Regions from separate parts of the Serratia sp. C2(1) genome, predicted to be linked through region 3. Evidence: predicted binding sites of a transcription regulator. Region 3 holds the regulator's gene; each other region holds the start of a gene.
The links. The regulator CRP, encoded in region 3, controls carbon source genes, mostly activating them, when cyclic AMP is high. The targets are predictions, from matches to a motif close to ATGTGANNNNNNTCACAT.

Region 1: deoC (deoxyribose-phosphate aldolase) is a predicted target of CRP. The motif match lies at 2,358-2,375, and genes of this name have one in related genera.
Region 2: udp (uridine phosphorylase) is a predicted target of CRP. The motif match lies at 1,953-1,970, and genes of this name have one in related genera.
Region 4: idnO (gluconate 5-dehydrogenase) is a predicted target of CRP. The motif match lies at 1,438-1,455, and genes of this name have one in related genera.

Annotation. Positions count from the first base shown of each region.
Region 1 covers NZ_JAZFBA010000002.1:304,786-309,568, reverse strand. Annotated here, with positions in the region: gene deoA (thymidine phosphorylase) at 1-1,287, opposite strand, end outside; gene deoC (deoxyribose-phosphate aldolase) at 1,357-2,136, opposite strand; gene V2S86_RS17035 (NupC/NupG family nucleoside CNT transporter) at 2,510-3,775, opposite strand; gene V2S86_RS17030 (TatD family hydrolase) at 3,985-4,761, opposite strand; gene V2S86_RS17025 (patatin-like phospholipase family protein) at 4,758-4,783, opposite strand, start outside.
Region 2 covers NZ_JAZFBA010000005.1:279,729-284,511, reverse strand. Annotated here, with positions in the region: gene V2S86_RS22530 (tyrosine-protein phosphatase) at 70-852, opposite strand; gene udp (uridine phosphorylase) at 1,068-1,829, opposite strand; gene V2S86_RS22520 (dienelactone hydrolase family protein) at 2,327-3,163, shown strand; gene V2S86_RS22515 (helix-turn-helix domain-containing protein) at 3,198-4,058, opposite strand; gene metE (5-methyltetrahydropteroyltriglutamate--homocysteine S-methyltransferase) at 4,248-4,783, opposite strand, start outside.
Region 3 covers NZ_JAZFBA010000006.1:26,409-31,191, forward strand. Annotated here, with positions in the region: gene V2S86_RS22785 (phosphoribulokinase) at 138-1,007, shown strand; gene V2S86_RS22790 (OsmC family protein) at 1,053-1,460, opposite strand; gene crp (cAMP-activated global transcriptional regulator CRP) at 1,840-2,472, shown strand; gene V2S86_RS22800 (YccS/YhfK family putative transporter) at 2,527-4,602, shown strand; gene argD (bifunctional acetylornithine/succinyldiaminopimelate transaminase) at 4,641-4,783, opposite strand, start outside.
Region 4 covers NZ_JAZFBA010000001.1:510,450-515,232, forward strand. Annotated here, with positions in the region: gene V2S86_RS02430 (DUF1097 domain-containing protein) at 1-288, shown strand, start outside; gene V2S86_RS02435 (substrate-binding domain-containing protein) at 268-1,251, opposite strand; gene idnO (gluconate 5-dehydrogenase) at 1,523-2,287, shown strand; gene idnD (L-idonate 5-dehydrogenase) at 2,312-3,343, shown strand; gene elaB (stress response protein ElaB) at 3,430-3,741, shown strand; gene V2S86_RS02455 (GH36-type glycosyl hydrolase domain-containing protein) at 3,785-4,783, opposite strand, start outside.

The DNA.
Region 1 (4,783 bases), on a different contig from region 3:
TTCCGGCGCTTTGTCGCTCAGCACCATAGCGCTGCGTACCGCTTCGGCCGCCTGCTGCCAAGTCTCTTCGTCGTTGGCGTGGATCACCGCCAGCGGCTGCTGGGTATCCACTTTATCGCCCAGTCGCGCCATGCCGGTCAGGCCGACGCTGTAATCGATACTGTCGGTCGCGCGGCGGCGACCGCCGCCCAGCGATACCACCGCCATGCCCAGCGCACGGGTATCCATCGCGCTGATAATGCCCTGTTTTTCGGCATACACCGGCTTGCTGAGGGTCGCGGCCGGCAGATAGCTGTCGTAGCGCTCGACGAAATCGGTCGGGCCCTGCTGCGCCGCCACCATGCGGCCAAACACTTCTGCCGCTTTGCCATTGTCCAGCACTGCCTGCAGCTTGGCGCGCGCGTCGGCGTCATCTTTCGCCAGGCCACCGGAAAGCAGCATTTCCACGCACAACGCCATCGTCACTTCCAGCAGGCGCGGGTTGCGGTATTCGCCGGTCAGGAAACGTACCGCCTCGCGAACTTCCACCGCATTGCCGGCGCTGGAGGCCAGGACCTGATTCATGTCGGTCAGCAGTGCGGTGGTTTTACACCCTGCGCCGTTGGCCACGCCAACGATCGCCTGCGCCAGATCGGCCGACAGCGCATAGGTCGGCATAAAGGCGCCGGAGCCGACTTTAACGTCCATCACCAGCGCATCCAGCCCTTCCGCCAGCTTCTTCGCCAGAATGGAGGCGGTAATCAGCGGAATGGAATCTACGGTGGCGGTGATATCGCGGGTGGCGTAAAAACGCTTGTCCGCCGGGGCCAGCGAGCTGGTCTGGCCGATAATGGCCACGCCAACGTCCTGAATAATCTTGCGGAAGGCGTTGTCGTCCGGGAAAATGTTAAAGCCCGGGATCGCCTCCAGCTTGTCCAGCGTACCGCCGGTATGGCCCAAACCACGGCCGGAAATCATCGGCACGTAGCCGCCGCAGGCCGCCACCATCGGGCCGAGCATCAGCGAAGTGACATCGCCCACGCCGCCGGTGGAGTGCTTGTCGACCAAGGGCCCGTTCAGCGACAGGCTTTTCCAATCCAGCACGGTACCGGAATCACGCATCGCCATGGTGAGCGCCACGCGCTCCGGCATGGTCATATCGTGGAAATAAATGGTCATCGCCAGCGCGGCGATCTGACCTTCGGAAACCACATTGTCGCGGATCCCATTGATGAAAAAGCGGATTTCCGCCTCGTTCAACGGCTGACCGTCACGTTTTTTACGAATAATTTCTTGTGCCAGGAACAAAGCATCCCCCTGATTGAGCGAATGTAGGGTGCAGGCAGGCGCTGCATCGCGCCTTGCCGACGTTATCGATCAGTATCCGCTGCCGGGCGCTGCGGTGCTGTGGCCCAGCGTCGTCAGCAGGCTGGCTAACAGGCTGGAGGCGCCGAAACGGAAATGACGCGCGTCGGCCCAGCCTTCACCCAGAATACGATCGGCAAGTTGCAGATAATGCAGCGCGTCTTCCGCCGTGCGCACGCCGCCGGCCGGTTTGAAACCCACCGTTTTGGCGACGCCCAGATCGCGGATCGTCGACATCATCAACTCTGCGCTTTCCAGCGTGGCGTTGACCGGCACTTTACCGGTAGAGGTTTTGATAAAATCGGCACCGGCGTTAATGGCAATTTCCGACGCTTTACGGATCAGATTGGCCTGCTTCAATTCACCGGTTTCAATAATCACTTTAAGCAGCACGTTGGCCGCCTGGCAGGCTTGCTTGCACTGCTTCACCAGCTCAAAACCGACCTGCTCATTACCGGCGATCAACGCGCGGTAAGGGAACACCACGTCGACTTCGTCGGCACCATAGGCGATAGCCGCACGGGTTTCCGCCAGCGCGATGTCGATATCGTCGTTGCCATGCGGAAAGTTGGTGACGGTCGCGATGCGGATGTCCGGCGTCCCTTGCTCACGCAGGGCCTTGCGCGCCACCGGAATAAAGCGCGGATAAATGCAGATGGCCGCCGTATGGCCGGCCGGGCTGTTGGCCTGACGACACAGCGCGATCACTTTCTCATCGGTGTCGTCATCGTTAAGCGTGGTTAAATCCATTAGGGCCAGCGCACGTTGCGCTGCTGCGGTTAATTCGGTCATAAAACTCTCCAACTGCGAACCTGGGTGTTGGCGAGCGGACTTGGTTCCTTGAAGATAGCGCCGGGGAACGGGTTCCCGCGGCGGCAACTGAGATCCTTCTCACCGCACTTGGCCCTGCATATCGAGCAGGGTCAGTAATAGCTATTTGAACACGATCGCCCGGGGCAATTCGCGCTCAGAGTCACACTATATGAAATAACACTGTAACAGGACGGAATTATATGTGAAGAGCATCACAAAATAACGCGATATCGTTCACAAATTCGCTAAAGAAACGGATGCAGACGACGAGCACGACATCCTGTGCCCGTTTTAGAGTATAGGCGGTGTCCCGCAATAGGGCCTGGTGCGCCATTGCGGAACCTTGCCTGGCTTACAGCGCCAAAAAGAACCCGGCGATGGTGGCGCTCATCAGGTTGGAGAGCGTGCCGGCCGCGACCGCCTTCAGGCCGAAGCGCGCGATATCGTGCCGACGGTTCGGCGCCATGCTGCCCAGGCCGCCGAGCAGGATCGCCACCGATGACAGGTTGGCAAAGCCGCACAGCGCAAAGGAGATGATCGCCTTGGTATGCGTCGACAACACCTGCAATCCTTCCGCCGCCACCACGTCGTCCGGGCGCAAATAGGCGCCGAAATTCATGTAAGCGACAAATTCGTTGACGATAATCTTCTGGCCGATAAACGAGCCGGCGGCCATCGCCTCATGCCACGGCACGCCGATCAGGAAGGCGATAGGTGAGAAGACCCAACCGAGCATCAGCTCCAGCGACAGCTGCGGGTAGTCGAACCAGCCGCCGATACCGCCAAGGATGCCGTTCAGCAAGGCGATCAGCGCAATAAACGCCAGCAACATGGCACCGACGTTCAACGCCAGTTGCATGCCGGATGCCGCACCGGACGCCGCCGCATCGATCACGTTGGCCGGGCGGTCATCTTCGGCGATCAGTTTCGTCGCATCGTCTTTATCGTGGGTTTGTTCGGTTTCCGGCACCATCAGCTTGGCGAACAGCAGCCCGCCCGGCGCGGCCATAAACGACGCGGCAATCAGATACTCCAACGGTACGCCCATCTGGGCATAGCCGGCCAGCACCGAACCGGCCACCGAGGCCAGGCCACCGCACATGACGGCGAAAAGTTCTGACTGGGTCATGGTGGCGATATACGGACGCACCACCAGCGGGGCTTCGGTTTGGCCGACGAAGATATTGGCGGTCGCCGACAGCGATTCGGTGCGTGAGGTGCCCAACAATTTGTGCAAGCCGCCACCCAATACGCGGATCACCAGTTGCATGATGCCGAGGTAGTACAGCACGGCAATCAACGAGGAGAAGAACACGATCACCGGCAGCACGCGCAGAGCGAAAACGAAACCGCCGCCACCGAACACCTCAAACATCTTGTCGGAAACCAGCCCGCCGAAGATAAACGAAATCCCCTGGTTACCGTAGGCGATCACGTTAGCCACACCGGCCGACATGCCGCCGAGAATGCTGCGGCCCACCGGCACGTACAGCACCAGCGCGCCAATGGCTACCTGAATGATGAATGCCCAGACAACGGTGCGCAATTTAATGGCGCGTCGGTTGCTGGAGAGCAGCACGGCGATGGCGATCAGTGCCGCCATTCCTACCAGGCTCATAATGAGTTGCATGCAAAGTATCCCTGTTGCGAAAAAGAAATGCATCCCTACCCGGTAGAAACGAGAGGTCCGCCGAAAAGTGATTTCGGGGTGCGATTATACGGCGCGGGACAGTCCCCGCACCGATTTATGTCACAAATGTATACAACAGGAAGCAAATGAAAATCTTATAACGTGACAGTTGTCACGCTTTTTAAGGATTTTATCGTTCAGAGACGAAACAGGGCGTGGGTATTGCGTTGCAGGTGGGCGGCAATGTCATCCGGGGATTCCGGACGCAGTTGGCACAATATCTGGAACACTTCTGCGGCGCGTTCAGGGCGATTCGGTTGCCCCTGATAACCGGCCAGCGGCATGTCCGGCGCATCGGTTTCCAGCAGCAGGGAGGCCAGCGGCAACTGGGCCATCACGCCGCGGGTTTTCTGCGCGCGCTCATAACTGATGGTGCCGCCGACGCCAATGTAATAGCCCAGGCGAATAAATGCCTGCGCCTGCGACAAGCTGCCGGCAAAGCCATGGACCACGCCACGGCGCGGCAAAGGCACGCGGCGCAGCGCGGCGGCCAGTTGATCGTGCGAACGGCGAGAATGCAGGATCACCGGCAGATCATGCTGTTTTGCCAGCTTCAACTGGGCAATCAACAACCGCTGCTGGCGCTCAAACTGCGGGTTTTCCATGTACAGATCGAGCCCTATCTCCCCAACCGCCACCAGCTTCGGCGGCCGGCTGGCCAGAAACCCGGCCAACTGCTCAAGCTGCGGTTCCTGATGCTGGGCAATATACAGCGGATGCAACCCCAACGCGGCATACAGTGGCTGATGATCGCGCGCCAGCTTCAACACCCGAGCAAAACGATCGGCAGTTACCGTCGGCACGATAATTCGCCGCACACCCGCTTGTTCGGCCAGCGCCAGGCTTTCGCTCTCATGATCGCTGAAAGGCGGAAAATCGAAATGACAGTGGGTGTCGGTAAAATCGTGACTCACAGCCCGCCCCCCTCGCCCGGCG
Region 2 (4,783 bases), on a different contig from region 3:
GGGTTTTCTGTGCCAAGGATACGCAATGCCGGCCGGGGCAGGTTAAACCCCGGCTAAACGTGTAGCGGTTTACTCGAGGTAGAGTGCCTGCAGCCTTTCACGCTGACTTGGGCCCAGGCCGTATTCTGCCTCCAGCCAGCGATCGGTGGAACCGTATTGAGCGCGAATGCAGCTCAGGGCGGTCATCAGGAACTCTTCGCGGACGCTTAGCACGTAGGTGAACTGCCCCAACGCCGAGGCGTTCAGGCGAATCGACAGTTGATCCAGCATGTGCTCGCGGAAGGTCGCCAGCGTGGTTTCGGTCAGCAGGTAATCTTCAACCACCGTCGCCTCGTCGGCCCCCAGGGCAAACAACACCAGCGCCGCCCCCACCCCGGTGCGATCCTTACCCACTGCGCAATGCTGGACGATAGCACCGCTATCGGGGGCAATCAGCAGTTGAGTCAGCCGTTTATACGCAGGATTGCCGAACGGCAACCGGCGATACAACTCCAGCATAAACGCCTGCGCGTCGAAACCGGCCAGCGTCTGGCTGGTCAGCTTTTCCAGGTTAGCGTTAACCTCACTGCTCAATGGGTTGGCCGGAACATGATGGTAATCGGCGCCACGCCACAGAATATCAGGTTTGCCCTGCACTTCATCGGCGTCGCGGTAGTCCAGCACCGAGCGCACCGGCACGCCGGCCAGGAAGGCGCAGTCGTTTTCCGTCAGACAATCCAGCGCGCCGGAACGGAACAATAGACCGCGTTTGATACGGCGACCATCGGCGACGCTGTTGCCGCCTAGATCGCGGAAGTTAATGCCGCCATCAAGCGGAGCAAGTGAAGGATGAAGCAGAATCTGGGCGGTCATAGACGTCCTCGTGGTTATTGTCTAAAAGGCGCAACCTGAACGGCAAAACCGAAATCAACGGATAAAGAGGCGGCCGAAAGGGTGGCGCGGATGGCTGTATACCCCCTGGTTTTCACGTTGCGGCCAGCCGCAGTTTGCAAAACGTGGGTATAACCGTAACAGATTAAGGCTGAATGAAAAAACGGACCGCGTTGGCGGCCCGTTGAAGGGAGCAATTACAGTAGGCGGCGTGCCGCTTCAACCACAATCTGTACCGCTTTGCTTTCGGTCTTTTTCATGGTTTCTGCGTTTGGAATTTCCTGCTGGGTGCGATTGACGATCACGCCGGCAACCATACCGGCCCGCAGGCCCTGGCTGGCGCACATGGTCAGCAGGGTGGCGGATTCCATTTCATAGTTCATCACGCCCATCGCCTGCCATTCTTCCATCGAGCCCTTAAAGCGGCTGACGACGCGGCCGGAATAGGTATCGTAACGTTCCTGGCCAGGATAGAAGGTGTCAGAAGACGCGGTCACGCCAATGTGCGTAGTGGCACCGCTGGCCTTGGCAGCCTCTACTAATGCGGTGGTGCAGGCGAAGTCGGCCACTGCCGGGAATTCCATCGGCGCAAAGTGCAGGCTGGCACCGTCGAGGCGAACAGCCGCGGTAGTGACCAGCACGTCGCCGACGTTGATGTTCGACTGAATCGCCCCGGTGGTCCCGATACGCAGGAAGGTACGGATCCCCAGTTGCGCAAGTTCTTCAACGGCAATCGAGGTAGACGGGCCGCCGATGCCGGTGGAGCAGACGATCACTGCCTTGCCGTCCAGCTCTGCACGCCAGGTAGTAAATTCACGATGGGAAGCCAGGTGCACCGGATTTTCCATCAGCTTGGCAATTTTCTCTACGCGCTGCGGATCGCCCGGAACGATGGCAAGCTGGGCCCCTTGTAAATCGTTTTTAGTGAGGCCGAGATGAAAAACGTCAGATTGAGACATACGAGACTCCTCATAGATCATGTTTATTGGGAGGAACAAAAAAGTACTCTACTGAAAATCGCCACCCAATTTCGTGACGACCATCACCATGAACAAAGAAACAGAGAGCAATCTACATAATTTTTGTGATTTAAGTCACATAAAATAACCCAAGAGCTGCTATGAAAGCCGCACCTGCCACAAGTCTAGCCGACAAAATAGACCGCCATTTAGTGCCTTTTCCTTGGCGACAAGCCCCTTTCCCGCAATGATGATGCTACTTAAATAGCCTTATTTTATCGGCGACTTAGCAACAAAAAATGTGGCTAACGCACCTTATGGCGCTAATGCAGGCCAAAATGCGCAATACCCTGATAAAAAGATAAGAAAAACGCGCTAAAGCCAGATAATTAATCGTTTTTTACGGACTTGACCGAAAATGCTCAACCGGGTGCCAATAACGGGTAATCTTACCTATAGTTATTCTCAGCGCTTTTTTCTATTGCACGGAGACCGCAATGAAAACCGACCATGTGATGACATTAAAACAGGCTCAGGGGGGATTCGCCCCGGCCGTAATACCCTTGGCCGCTTCTACGCTTCATACCGACGTTCAGGGTATTCATGCCGGGGAAACCACCATTCCCTCGCAGGGTGACAATCTGCCGGCCTATATTGCCAAGCCGGCGAACCACGACGGCCCCTTCCCGGTCGTGCTGGTGGTGCAAGAGATTTTTGGCGTTCACGAGCATATTCAGGATTTGTGCCGCCGCCTGGCGAAACAGGGCTACCTGGCGATAGCGCCCGAGCTTTACTTCCGCCAGGGGGATGCCAGGGATTACACCGACATAGGCGAATTGTTCCAGAAACTGGTGAGCAAGGTGCCGGACAGTCAGGTGCTGGCCGATCTCGACCACGCCGCCCATTGGGCCACCCGTCATGGCGGCGACGCCGGCAAGCTGGCGATTACCGGTTTCTGCTGGGGCGGCCGTATTACCTGGCTGTATGCGGCACATAACCCGCAGTTGAAGGCAGCAGTGGCCTGGTACGGCAAGTTCGTGGGAGAAAAAACGCTGAATTCCCCCAAACACCCGGTCGACGTCGCAACGCAGCTGTCTGCGCCGGTGCTGGGATTATACGGCGGCCAGGACACCAGCATCCCGCTGGAAACGGTGGAAACCATGCGCCAGGCGATTCGCGCAGCTAACGCCAATGCCGAGATCGTGGTGTACCCCGAAGCGGGTCATGCCTTCAATGCCGATTATCGCCCAAGCTATGATGCCGAAGCGGCAACGGACGGCTGGCAACGCATGCTGGCATGGTTCGCCCAGCACGGCGTGGCCGGCGTCAAATAACTCTCCCTCGGGCGCACGGCCTATTGCGCCCGGTCTACTCGTCCAACGCCGGCTCACTTCGCTGCCGGCTGCGGTACACCGAAGGCGAACATCGGTTATTCTTGCGAAACAGGCGGCAGAAATAATTGCTGTCAACAAAGCCGCAGGCCTGCGCTACATCCTTTACCTTCATATTGTCGTCCCTGAGCAGGTGTCTGGCCTGTTCCAGCCGGACATGATTCAGGGACTCGTTAAAACCCAAGCCGCCCGACTTTTGGAACAAATGCGAAAGGTAATTGGGGGAAATGCCAAAAAACTGCGCAACCGACTCGCGGGTTAAGGGCTCACGGAAATGCGCTTCAAGATAATCCCGCACCGCCAAAAACAACGTCTGACTGCGTGATGCCACCGGTGCCGACGAGCCGAACAGATCGATCGCATGGCTCAGCAGCCCCTTCACCAGAAAGCGCGCCGTTGGCTGATCGTTGTGATGCGCCGCCAGTTCGCTCAGGGCCTGCAGCGTAAAAGATCCCACGCGCGATCCACGTCGTGCCACGCTATCCTTCCCTTGAGGGATAGGATCGCGGCCATCCCATTTCAGCAGGCTGTAGCCGAGTTGCTGCTTGTTGAACCGCAGGCTGAGCGTGGTGACCGGCCGCTGCCAGTGTGGGCAGTGCCACCCCTGCGCCGGGACAAACAATGCATCCCCGGGCAGTAACAGCTGTCGCTGGCGTTCCCCCTGATGGCCCACCCAGGCCACGCTTTGCTCCCCGGCCAACACCAGCTCAATGCGCGGATAATTGACCAAAGAAGAAAGGTCCGGCGCAGGATGCCGGTTATCGGCAAAATAAACCTGCCTGATCCCCTGCGCGTCATCCAGTAACGGCGCCAACACCGTCAGCAGCGGATGTTTCATCAGCGATGCCCCTCCAACCCGGAAAAGATAACGCCAGATGATAACCAATCGACCCAGGGAAAAATCTGCGGCAGGGCAAAAAATGAACGATTGCGGTTGAACAACGAAAAAGGGCGCCGAAGCGCCCAAAAAAATCACACCAGAACATTATTGGTTGCACGCCAGCCTCGCTGGTCGAGCGGACTCCGGTCAGGCTTGCTGCTCGCGCAAGCGCTGTGCCGCCGATACCATGTTGGCCAGCGACTGACGGGTTTCCGGCCAGCCGCGGGTTTTCAGCCCGCAATCCGGATTAACCCACAGGCGTTCCGCCGGGATGTTCTGCGCCGCTTTACGCAGCAGCGCTTCGATCCATTCCACGCTTGGCACGTTTGGCGAGTGGATGTCGTACACGCCTGGGCCAATTTCGTTTGGATACTCGAACTCTTTGAAGGCTTCCAACAGATCCATATCGGAACGTGAGGTTTCGATGGTGATCACGTCGGCATCCAGCGCCGCGATGGAATCCATGATGTCGTTGAATTCGCAGTAACACATGTGGGTGTGGATCTGCGTGTCGTCCTGCGCTACGGCGGCGTTCAATTTGAAGGCCTCCACTGCCCAGTCCAGGTAAGCGGCCCAGTCGGATTGACGCAGCGGCAGCCCTTCGCGCAGTGCCGGTTCGTCAATCTGGATGATGCCGATACCGGCTTTTTCCAGATCTTCCACTTCGTCGCGCAGCGCCAGGG
Region 3 (4,783 bases):
ATGACTGACGGAAAAAATCAGGTAACAATGAATCATTGCAAACCCGCGCGCGGAATTTTGCCCTTGGCAAAAAGGCGTCAAACAGACCAATAACCCTACTCTGACGCCGGCGCATTTAACACGGAGTGACAACCACCATGTCCGCCAAACATCCCGTTATCGCAGTGACCGGCTCCAGCGGCGCCGGCACCACCACCACCAGCGTGGCGTTCCGCAAGATATTCCAGCAGTTGAACATCCGCGCGGCGGAGCTGGAAGGCGACAGCTTCCACCGCTATACCCGGCCGGAAATGGACGCGGCGATCCGCAAAGCGCGCGATCTGGGTCGTCATATCAGCTATTTCGGGCCTGAGGCCAACGACTTCGGCCTGCTGCAACAGAGCTTTATCGAGTACGGCAAGAACGGCACCGGACGGTCGCGCAAGTATCTTCATACCTACGACGAAGCGGTGCCCTATAACCAGGTACCCGGCACCTTTACACCCTGGGAAGCGCTGCCAGCGCCGACCGACGTGCTGTTCTATGAAGGGTTGCATGGCGGCGTAGTTACCGAACATACCGACGTGGCCAAACATGTCGATCTGCTGGTCGGCGTGGTACCGATCGTTAACCTGGAGTGGATACAAAAACTGATCCGCGATACCGGCGAGCGCGGCCATTCCCGTGAAGCGGTGATGGATTCTGTGGTGCGTTCGATGGAGGACTATATCAACTACATTACGCCGCAGTTCTCCCGCACCCACATCAACTTCCAGCGCGTGCCGACGGTCGATACCTCCAACCCGTTCGCCGCCAAAGCCATTCCTTCACTGGATGAAAGCTTCGTGGTGATTCATTTCCGTGGGCTGGATCAGATCGATTTCCCTTATCTGCTGGCAATGCTGCAAGGCTCGTTTATCTCGCACATCAATACGCTGGTCGTGCCGGGCGGCAAGATGGGGCTGGCGATGGAGCTGATCATGGCGCCGCTGGTGCAGCAACTGCTGGAAGGCAAAAAAATCGAGTAATGGGCCGGAGCGCGGCGGCAGGCCGCGCCCCTAAATTCTTGCGTTTTACGCCACGTCGCGGATTTCAAAGCTGTGGGTCACGCTGGCGGCCTTGTTCAGCATCAGCGATACCGAGCAATATTTCTCGGCGGAGAGGTTCACCGCACGTTCAACGATCTTGTCGGTCAGATCTTTACCGGTCACGATAAAATGCAGGTTGATATGGGTAAATACGCGCGGCGCTTCTTCACGCCGTTCGGAGGTCAGTTTCACCTCGCAATCGCGCACGTCATTCCGCCCTTTTTTCAGGATCGACACCACGTCGATAGCGCTGCATCCGCCCACCGACATCAGCACCATTTCCATTGGGCTGGGCGCTTTATCGCCGGCATTGCCATCCATCAATACCTGATGGCCGGACGCGGATTCACCCAGAAACGTCAACCCTTCTACCCACTTAACTCTTGCCTGCATGCTGGTCACTCCGGTTAATTTCTTAAAATCAGGGTACGCTTTCGCATAGAAACTGGCAACGGAACCTGATGCTAATCATGCGCGAGCAAGACAACACGAGACACCCGCCTCACTCTGTGCTACAAACAGAGCCGCAATAAATCTTTCCGGGACACTGATTTCAGGGAAACTCCCAGAGAAAGGCTCCTTTACCGGTATGTTAATAGAATGTAGCTTGCAGCTCTCCCGGCAAGTTAATATGCTAGAGCGACAGCGTATATTTATGACACGCCTCAAAACCTGCTGCCAGCCACCCTTAAAACAACGGCGACAGCACGTTTTACAGGGAACTCTGACCCCTGTGACACAAGGCAGCGATAACAACAGAGGATAACAGCGAATGGTTCTCGGCAAACCGCAAACAGACCCTACACTCGAATGGTTCCTGTCTCATTGCCATATCCACAAATATCCATCCAAAAGTACGCTGATTCACCAAGGTGAAAAAGCCGAAACGCTTTACTACATCGTAAAAGGCTCCGTCGCGGTGCTGATTAAAGATGAAGAAGGTAAAGAGATGATCCTGTCCTACCTTAACCAGGGGGATTTCATCGGCGAGCTTGGATTATTTGAAGAAGGCCAGGAGCGTAGCGCCTGGGTCAGGGCGAAGACCGCCTGTGAAGTGGCTGAGATTTCTTACAAGAAATTCCGCCAGCTGATTCAGGTCAACCCGGACATCCTGATGCGCCTGTCAGCGCAGATGGCAAGCCGCCTGCAAGTGACCTCAGAGAAAGTGGGTAACCTCGCCTTCCTGGACGTTACCGGCCGCATCGCGCAAACGCTGCTGAACCTGGCGAAACAGCCCGATGCCATGACTCACCCAGACGGCATGCAGATCAAAATCACCCGCCAGGAAATTGGCCAGATCGTCGGTTGCTCACGTGAAACCGTCGGCCGCATTCTGAAAATGCTGGAAGATCAAAACCTGATCTCCGCCCACGGCAAAACCATTGTCGTTTACGGCACGCGTTAATCACTGAAAAAACGGCGCGATGATTCGCGCCGTTTTTTTATGCCCCGACCGACCATGTGGCGTCGACTGATTTACCACCCGGAAGTCAATTACGCACTGCGGCAAACGCTGGTGCTGTGTCTGCCGGTGCTCCTTGGCCTGCTGATTGGCCACCTGCAACTCGGCCTGCTGTTTTCCCTGGTTCCCGCCTGCTGTAACATCGCCGGGCTGGACACGCCCCACAAACGTTTTTTCAAACGCCTGATCGTCGGCGGCTCACTGTTCGCACTCAGCAGCCTGTTGCTGCAGCAGGCGTTGCTATGGCAACTGCCGCTGCCGGCGTTAATGCTCGGCCTGGCCCTGCTGCTCGGCGTCAGCGGCGAAATCAGCCCGTTGCATGCCCGCCTGCTCCCCGCCGCGTTGATCGCCGCCATTTTTACGCTCAGCATGGCCGGCACGGTGCCGCTGTGGTACGCCCCCTTGCTGTATGGGGTGGGGACAGCCTGGTACGGCCTGTTCACCTGGTTCTGGTTCAAGCTGTGGAAAGAACAGCCGATGCGCGAATCGCTGAGCCAGCTTTATCTGGAACTGGCGGACTACTTCGAAGCCAAGTATTCCCTGTTGACCCAACATACCGATCCGCAAACTGCGTTACCGCCGCTGCTGGTGCGCCAGCAAAAAGTGATGGACCTGATCAGCCTGCTGTATCAGCAGCTTAACTTTTTGCCGCACGCCAATAATCTCGAGCAAAAACGCCTGCAACGGACCTTTCAGGTCGCGCTGGATTTGCAGGAGCACATTACCGTCAGCCTGCACCTGCCGGAAGAAGTGCAAAAGCTGGTGGAGCAGAGCCAGGCCGAGGCGATTATCCGCCGCAATGCGCAGGTGATTGCCGGCCGGCTGCGCACGGTGGCGCACGATATTCTCTACCATCAATACTCCCAGCGCTTCAGTATGACCCACGAGCTGGCCGCCCTGGAGAAAGTGGCCGCACAACACCCCGACAACCCGGTGGGTCAGTTCTGCTACTACCACTTCAGCCGTATCGCTCGCCTGCTGCGCACCCAGCATCCGTTATACCGCCGCGATCTGATGGCCAATCAAAGCCGCCTGCCGTTCTGGCCGGCGCTGTTCAGCTACCTGTCGTTCAAATCCAACGCCCTGCGCAATGCGGCCCGTCTGGGGGTGATGCTGGCGGCGGGCAGCAGCCTGGGTATGGTGTTCAACCTGCCAAAACCTTACTGGATCCTGCTGACCATCATGCTGGTGAGCCAGAACGGCTACAACGCCACCCGGGTGCGCATCCAGCACCGTGCGCTCGGCACATTGGCCGGGCTGGTGATCGCCGCCGGGTTGCTGCAGTTGCAGATGCCCGAGAGCGCTACCCTGAGCGTGATGTTGGTCATTACGCTGGCGGCCTATCTGGTTTCGCGTAAAAACTACGGATTGGCGGTGATCGGCTTTACGGTGACGGCGGTCTATACCCTGCAACTGCTGGCGCTGAACGGCACGCATTTCCTGATCCCTCGCCTGATCGACACCCTGATCGGCTGCGTGTTGGTGTTCGGCGGCACCATCTGGCTGTGGCCACAGTGGCAAAGCGGCCTGCTGCGCAAGAACGCTCATCAGGCGCTGGAGAAAGATCAACAGGCGCTTCGCCTGCTGCTGGAAGAGCAGGAACCCGATCCCAGCGCGCTGGCTTACGCGCGCATGCAGGTGAACCAGGCGCACAACGCGCTGTTCACTTCGCTTAACCAGGCGATGCAGGAGCCGGGGTTTGAATCCAGCTATCTGGCAGATATGCGCCTGTGGGTGACGCACAGTCAATTTATTGTCGAACACCTGAACGCCATGACCATTCTGGCGCGCGAGCACTATATGCTGACGCCAAAGCTGGCGCAGGAGTATCTGCAAACCTGCGAGATCGCGCTGCAAAGCTGCCAGCAGCGGCTGGAATACGACGGGCCGAGCGGCAGCAACAGCATCATGCAGCCACCGGATTTACGCCCGGAAATGCCGGTCACCGAGATGGAGCGCCACCTGCGCCGTATTCTGTCCCACCTGAGCGTCATGCACACCATTTCATCGCTGGCCTGGCGCCAGCGCCCGCATCACGGCATCTGGCTGAAACGCAAACTGCGCGATCAATAAGGGCGCCCTGCGGCGCCCCTTGTCATCCCGAGATGGGATTAAGCGTTAATCACGTCCTGCACCGCCAGCTCAAACAGCGCCATGCCATCGTCGATGTCTTTCAGTTCCACGACCAGAGAAGGGGCAAAGCGGATCACATTAGGACCGGCATTGAGGATCATCAGCCCACGCGCGGCGGCGG
Region 4 (4,783 bases), on a different contig from region 3:
CTGGCACCGGGTTGGAGCATGCTTGGCTACCTGCTGACCGGCATTGTGGCCTTCCTGATGTGCATTCAGGCAAAACAGCAATGGCTGGGATTTGTGCCCGGCACCTTTATCGGCGCTTGCGCTACCTTTGCCGGCGGGGGCGACTGGCCGCTGGTAACGACGTCTTTATTGGTGGGGCTGGTGTTTGGTTACGCGATGAAAAACAGCGGGTTGTGGTTGGCGATGCGCGGCGAGAAGGCAAAAATGCCGGTTGCGGCTAACGGTCATTCAAATAGTGCCACCGAGTGAGATACGGTAGTGCAGGTCAACGCGCTCGATGCATGGCACTCCTTTGATACGTTTTAGCAGGATCTCGGTGGCGACCTTGCCGATATCAAATCGTGGGGTAATCACGCTGGCGATGCCCGGCGTGGTCGCTTTACCGATATCCAGACCGTGAAAACCTGACAGAGCGATGTCCTGCGGGATATTCAACCCGAGCCGCAGGCACTCCTGCAACACGCCCACCGCCAGATCGTCGTTAGTGCACAGTATGCCGTCCAGCTCAGGATAAAGCCGGCGCGCCATCGCCAGCATATCGGAGCCGACCGAGACCGATGAAACCTTATGCGGTGTGATTTGGCGCGGCGTCAGCCCCTGATTTTCCATCGCCCGGCAGTAGCCCTGAAAACGTTTCAAGTCGCGCGCATCGGACATGGCGCCGAAATAGACCACCTGGCGTTTGCCGCTGGCAAGCAGCGCTTCGGTCATGTCATAACCCGCCTGATAGTTATCGAACCCCACGGCAATTCGCCCCGCCGGCCCTTCCAGATCCATCACCTGCGCCACCGGGATTTTTGCCGCCGCCAGATACTTTTCCGCCCGCAGCGTGTGCTGCGAATCGGTCAGGATCAGCCCGGCGATCGGGTAGGCCAGCAACTGGACGATGTGCTCTTCCTCCCGCTCGCGGCTGTAGTCATAGTTCACCACCAGCGTTTGATAACCCTGCTCCAGAGCGACGGATTCTATGCCGGCCAACAGATCGGCAAAAATCTGGTTGTTGAAGGAGGGGACTAACACGCCGATGCGCGGTTTTTGGTTCGCACGCGCTTCATCCGTGTCGGTGAAGTTAACCTCTTTCATCACGTCGGCAATGCGCGCGGCGGTGTCGGCCGCCACCTTTTCCGGCGTACGCAGATAGCGGCTGACGGTCATTTTGGTCACGCCGGCGAGCAGCGCGATATCTTGCAGCGTAACGCGTTGGTTCTTCATTCTGGGGCCTTAACAGGGTGCGGGCGGAGACATCGCGGATAAGCCCATGTTAGCAAATCGATTTGGCGATAACAATCGATGTTAAAAAGCATAAAAACACTATTTTTCAATGAAATATATTAATTTTCGATCTGTGTGGATGCGCGGCTTCACGTTAAAGGTAACAGCTTTTAGTAACATGATTTTAAGTGATGAAGATCACGTTTTTGCCGGCGGCAATCCGGTGAGATAGGCACCTGTTCTAACTGAATGACAGGGATCGGGGAACCTTATGAACAACTTGTTTTCGCTGGATAATAAAAAAATACTGATTACCGGCGCTTCACGGGGCATTGGTTTTCTGCTGGCGCGTGGGCTGGCGCAGTACGGTGCCCATATTCTGGTCAATGCCACCAGCCGGGAAAATGCGCAACGCGCGGTGGATATCCTGCGGCGTGAAGGCTTCAGTGCCGATGCTGCCCCTTTTGACGTGACCGACTCGCAGGCCATTCACGCTGCCATTGAGCAGATTGAGGCGGAAATGGGCGGGATTGATGTGCTGATTAACAACGCGGGTATCCAGCGGCGCCATCCCTTTACCGAATTCCCGGAAAAAGACTGGGACGACATTATCGCCGTCAATCAGAAAGCGGTGTTTATGGTGTCGCAAACCGTGGCGCGCCATATGGTGCAACGCCAAAGCGGCAAAATTATCAACATCGGTTCGATGCAGAGCGAACTGGGGCGCGACACCATTACGCCGTATGCCGCCTCCAAGGGAGCGGTAAAAATGCTGACGCGCGGCATGTGCGTGGAGCTGGCGCGTTACAACATTCAGGTCAACGGCATCGCGCCGGGATATTTCAAAACCGAAATGACCCAGGCGCTGGCGGACAATCCGGAGTTTACCGCCTGGCTGACCAAGCGCACCCCGGCCGCCCGTTGGGGCGATCCGCAGGAGCTGATTGGCGCCGCGGTGTTTCTGTCGTCCAAGGCTTCGGACTTTGTTAATGGCCATTTGCTGTTTGTCGATGGCGGCATGTCCGCTGCGGTATAACGATCTGTTCAACGGAAAATCATGATGAAAATTCAAACCCGGTCCTGTGTAGTCAACGGCAAATATGACGTGGCGGTGGTGGAGCAGGAGGTGGAATATCAGGGAAACGGCACGCTGGTGAAAATCACCCGTGGCGGGATCTGCGGTTCAGATCTGCATTATTACCAGGAAGGTAAGGTCGGCAGCTTTCAGGTGCGTCAGCCGATGGTGCTTGGCCATGAGGTGATCGGCGAAGTGGTGGCCAGCGATTCGGCGCTGCTGGCGCCGGGCCGGAAGGTGGCGCTGAACCCCAGCAAGCCATGCGGGCAGTGCAAGTATTGCCTGGCGAATCAGCAAAACCAATGTACCCAAATGCGTTTTTTCGGCAGCGCGATGTATTTCCCGCATGTTGACGGCGCTTTCACCCAATACAAGGTGGTCGATAGCGCGCAGTGCATTGCGTTCGACGCCGATCGCGATGAAAAGGTGATGGTGTTTGCCGAACCCTTGGCGGTGGCGATCCACGCCGCGAAGCAGCCCGGCGAGGTCAAAGGGAAAAAGGTGTTCGTGTCCGGTGTCGGCCCGATAGGCTGCTTACTGGTCGCGGCGCTGAAGGCGCTGGGGGCAGGTGAAATTGTCTGCGCCGATCTCAGCGCGCGCTGCCTGGATATTGCCGGGGAAATGGGGGCCGATGTCCGTTTGCACGCCGCCGACGACGATTTCAGCGGTTATCTGCAGGACAAAGGGTATTTTGATATCGCCTTTGAAGTTTCCGGCCACCCGGCGTCTTTACAGCGTTGTCTGGAAATCACCCGTGCCAAAGGGACGGTGGTGCAGGTGGGCATGGGCGGCAGTTTCCCGGATTTCCCGCTGATGCTGCTGATTGCCAAAGAGCTGAACCTGCTGGGATCGTTTCGTTTTGTTGAGGAGTTCGCGTTGGCGGTGGCCTGGCTGGCCGACGGGACAGTCGATCCGCTACCGCTGCTTTCTGCCGAGTTCGATAGCCGGCAATTGGCGCAGGCGCTGGCGTTTGCCGGTGACAAGAGCCTGGCTGCCAAGGTGCAGTTAGTGTTCTGATTTTAGCCAATAGTCTGATGGCGTGGACCGACGATCCTTGTCTATAGTTAAGAACCGTTTAATTTTTTAACCACGGAGAATTTAACATGGCGAGAAATACGGATGCGGATCAAACCACGCTGGATGACGATCTGAGAATGCTGAGCGACACGCTGGAAGAAGTGTTGAAATACTCCGGCGATCGCGCCGATCAGGCCTATATCGATATCAAGGCCAACGCGGAACAAGCCTTGAGCGAGGTTAAGTCGCGGCTGACTGACGCCACCGAGTCCTATTATGCTCGGGCCAAGGATGTCGTTTGCCGCACAGACGGCTACGTGCGCGAAAAACCTTGGCACAGCGTAGGCATTGGCGCCACGGTCGGTTTGGTGCTGGGCTTGTTGCTGGCACGCAAATAACGGCCTGTTGAGATTGGGCGCGGCAATCGCCGCGCCCCGATGTTTACTGCCCCAGCATGACCTCCACCTGATGGATCTTCCCATCGTCAACCAGCATTATCGCCGCCTCAGGTTGTTGTTCGCCGTCCACGGTGACCCGCGTCTCGCCCTGACCCTGACGGATCGTCAATCGATACTCGCTGCCGCCTTCGCGGTAGTTAAGCGTCACCTGCGGCCAGTCTGCGGGCAACCGGGTGTTGATGGTCAGCCGATCGCCGTGGCGTTTCAGCCCCAGCAAGGATTCGACGATCAACCGATACATCCAGCCGGCGGAGCCGGTATACCAACTCCAGCCGCCACGGCCGACATGCGGCGCCACCGCGTAGATATCGGCGGTGACCACGTAAGGCTCGACCTTGTAACGTTCGGTGGCGGTGCTGTCCAGGCTATGGTTGATGGGGTTAATCAGCGCCATCAATTCCCAGGCGCGTTCGAAATTGCCCATTTCGGCGAAGGCCATCACCGCCCAGACCGCTCCGTGGGTATATTGGCCCCCGTTCTCGCGCACGCCGGGCAGATAGCCGCGAATATAGCCCGGGTTAGGGCCGTTGCCGTCGAACGGCGGCGTCAGCAGTTTGATCAAGCCGGCCTGATTGTCGACCAGGTGTTTATCCAGCGACTGCATCGCCTGCAGGCTGCGCGGTTTATCCCCGGCACCGGACAGCACCGACCAGCTTTGGGCGATGGCATCGATGCGACACTCCGCCGATTCATGGGAGCCCAGTGGCTCCCCGCTGTCAAAGTAACCCCGGCGATACCATTCGCCGTCCCAGGCGTGGTCACGCAGATTGTCGCGCAGGGTGGCGGCCTGTTGACGGCAGAGCGTCGCCAGTTCCGTGTCGCTGCGGGCGGTCGCCAGATCGCCATAACGCTGCAGAATGTGGAACAGGAAGAAACCCAACCACACGCTTTCGCCGCGCCCCTCCAGGCCGACCATGTTCATGCCGTCGTTCCAGTCCCCGGCGCCCATCAGCGGCAGGCCATGCTCGCCGAAATTCAGCCC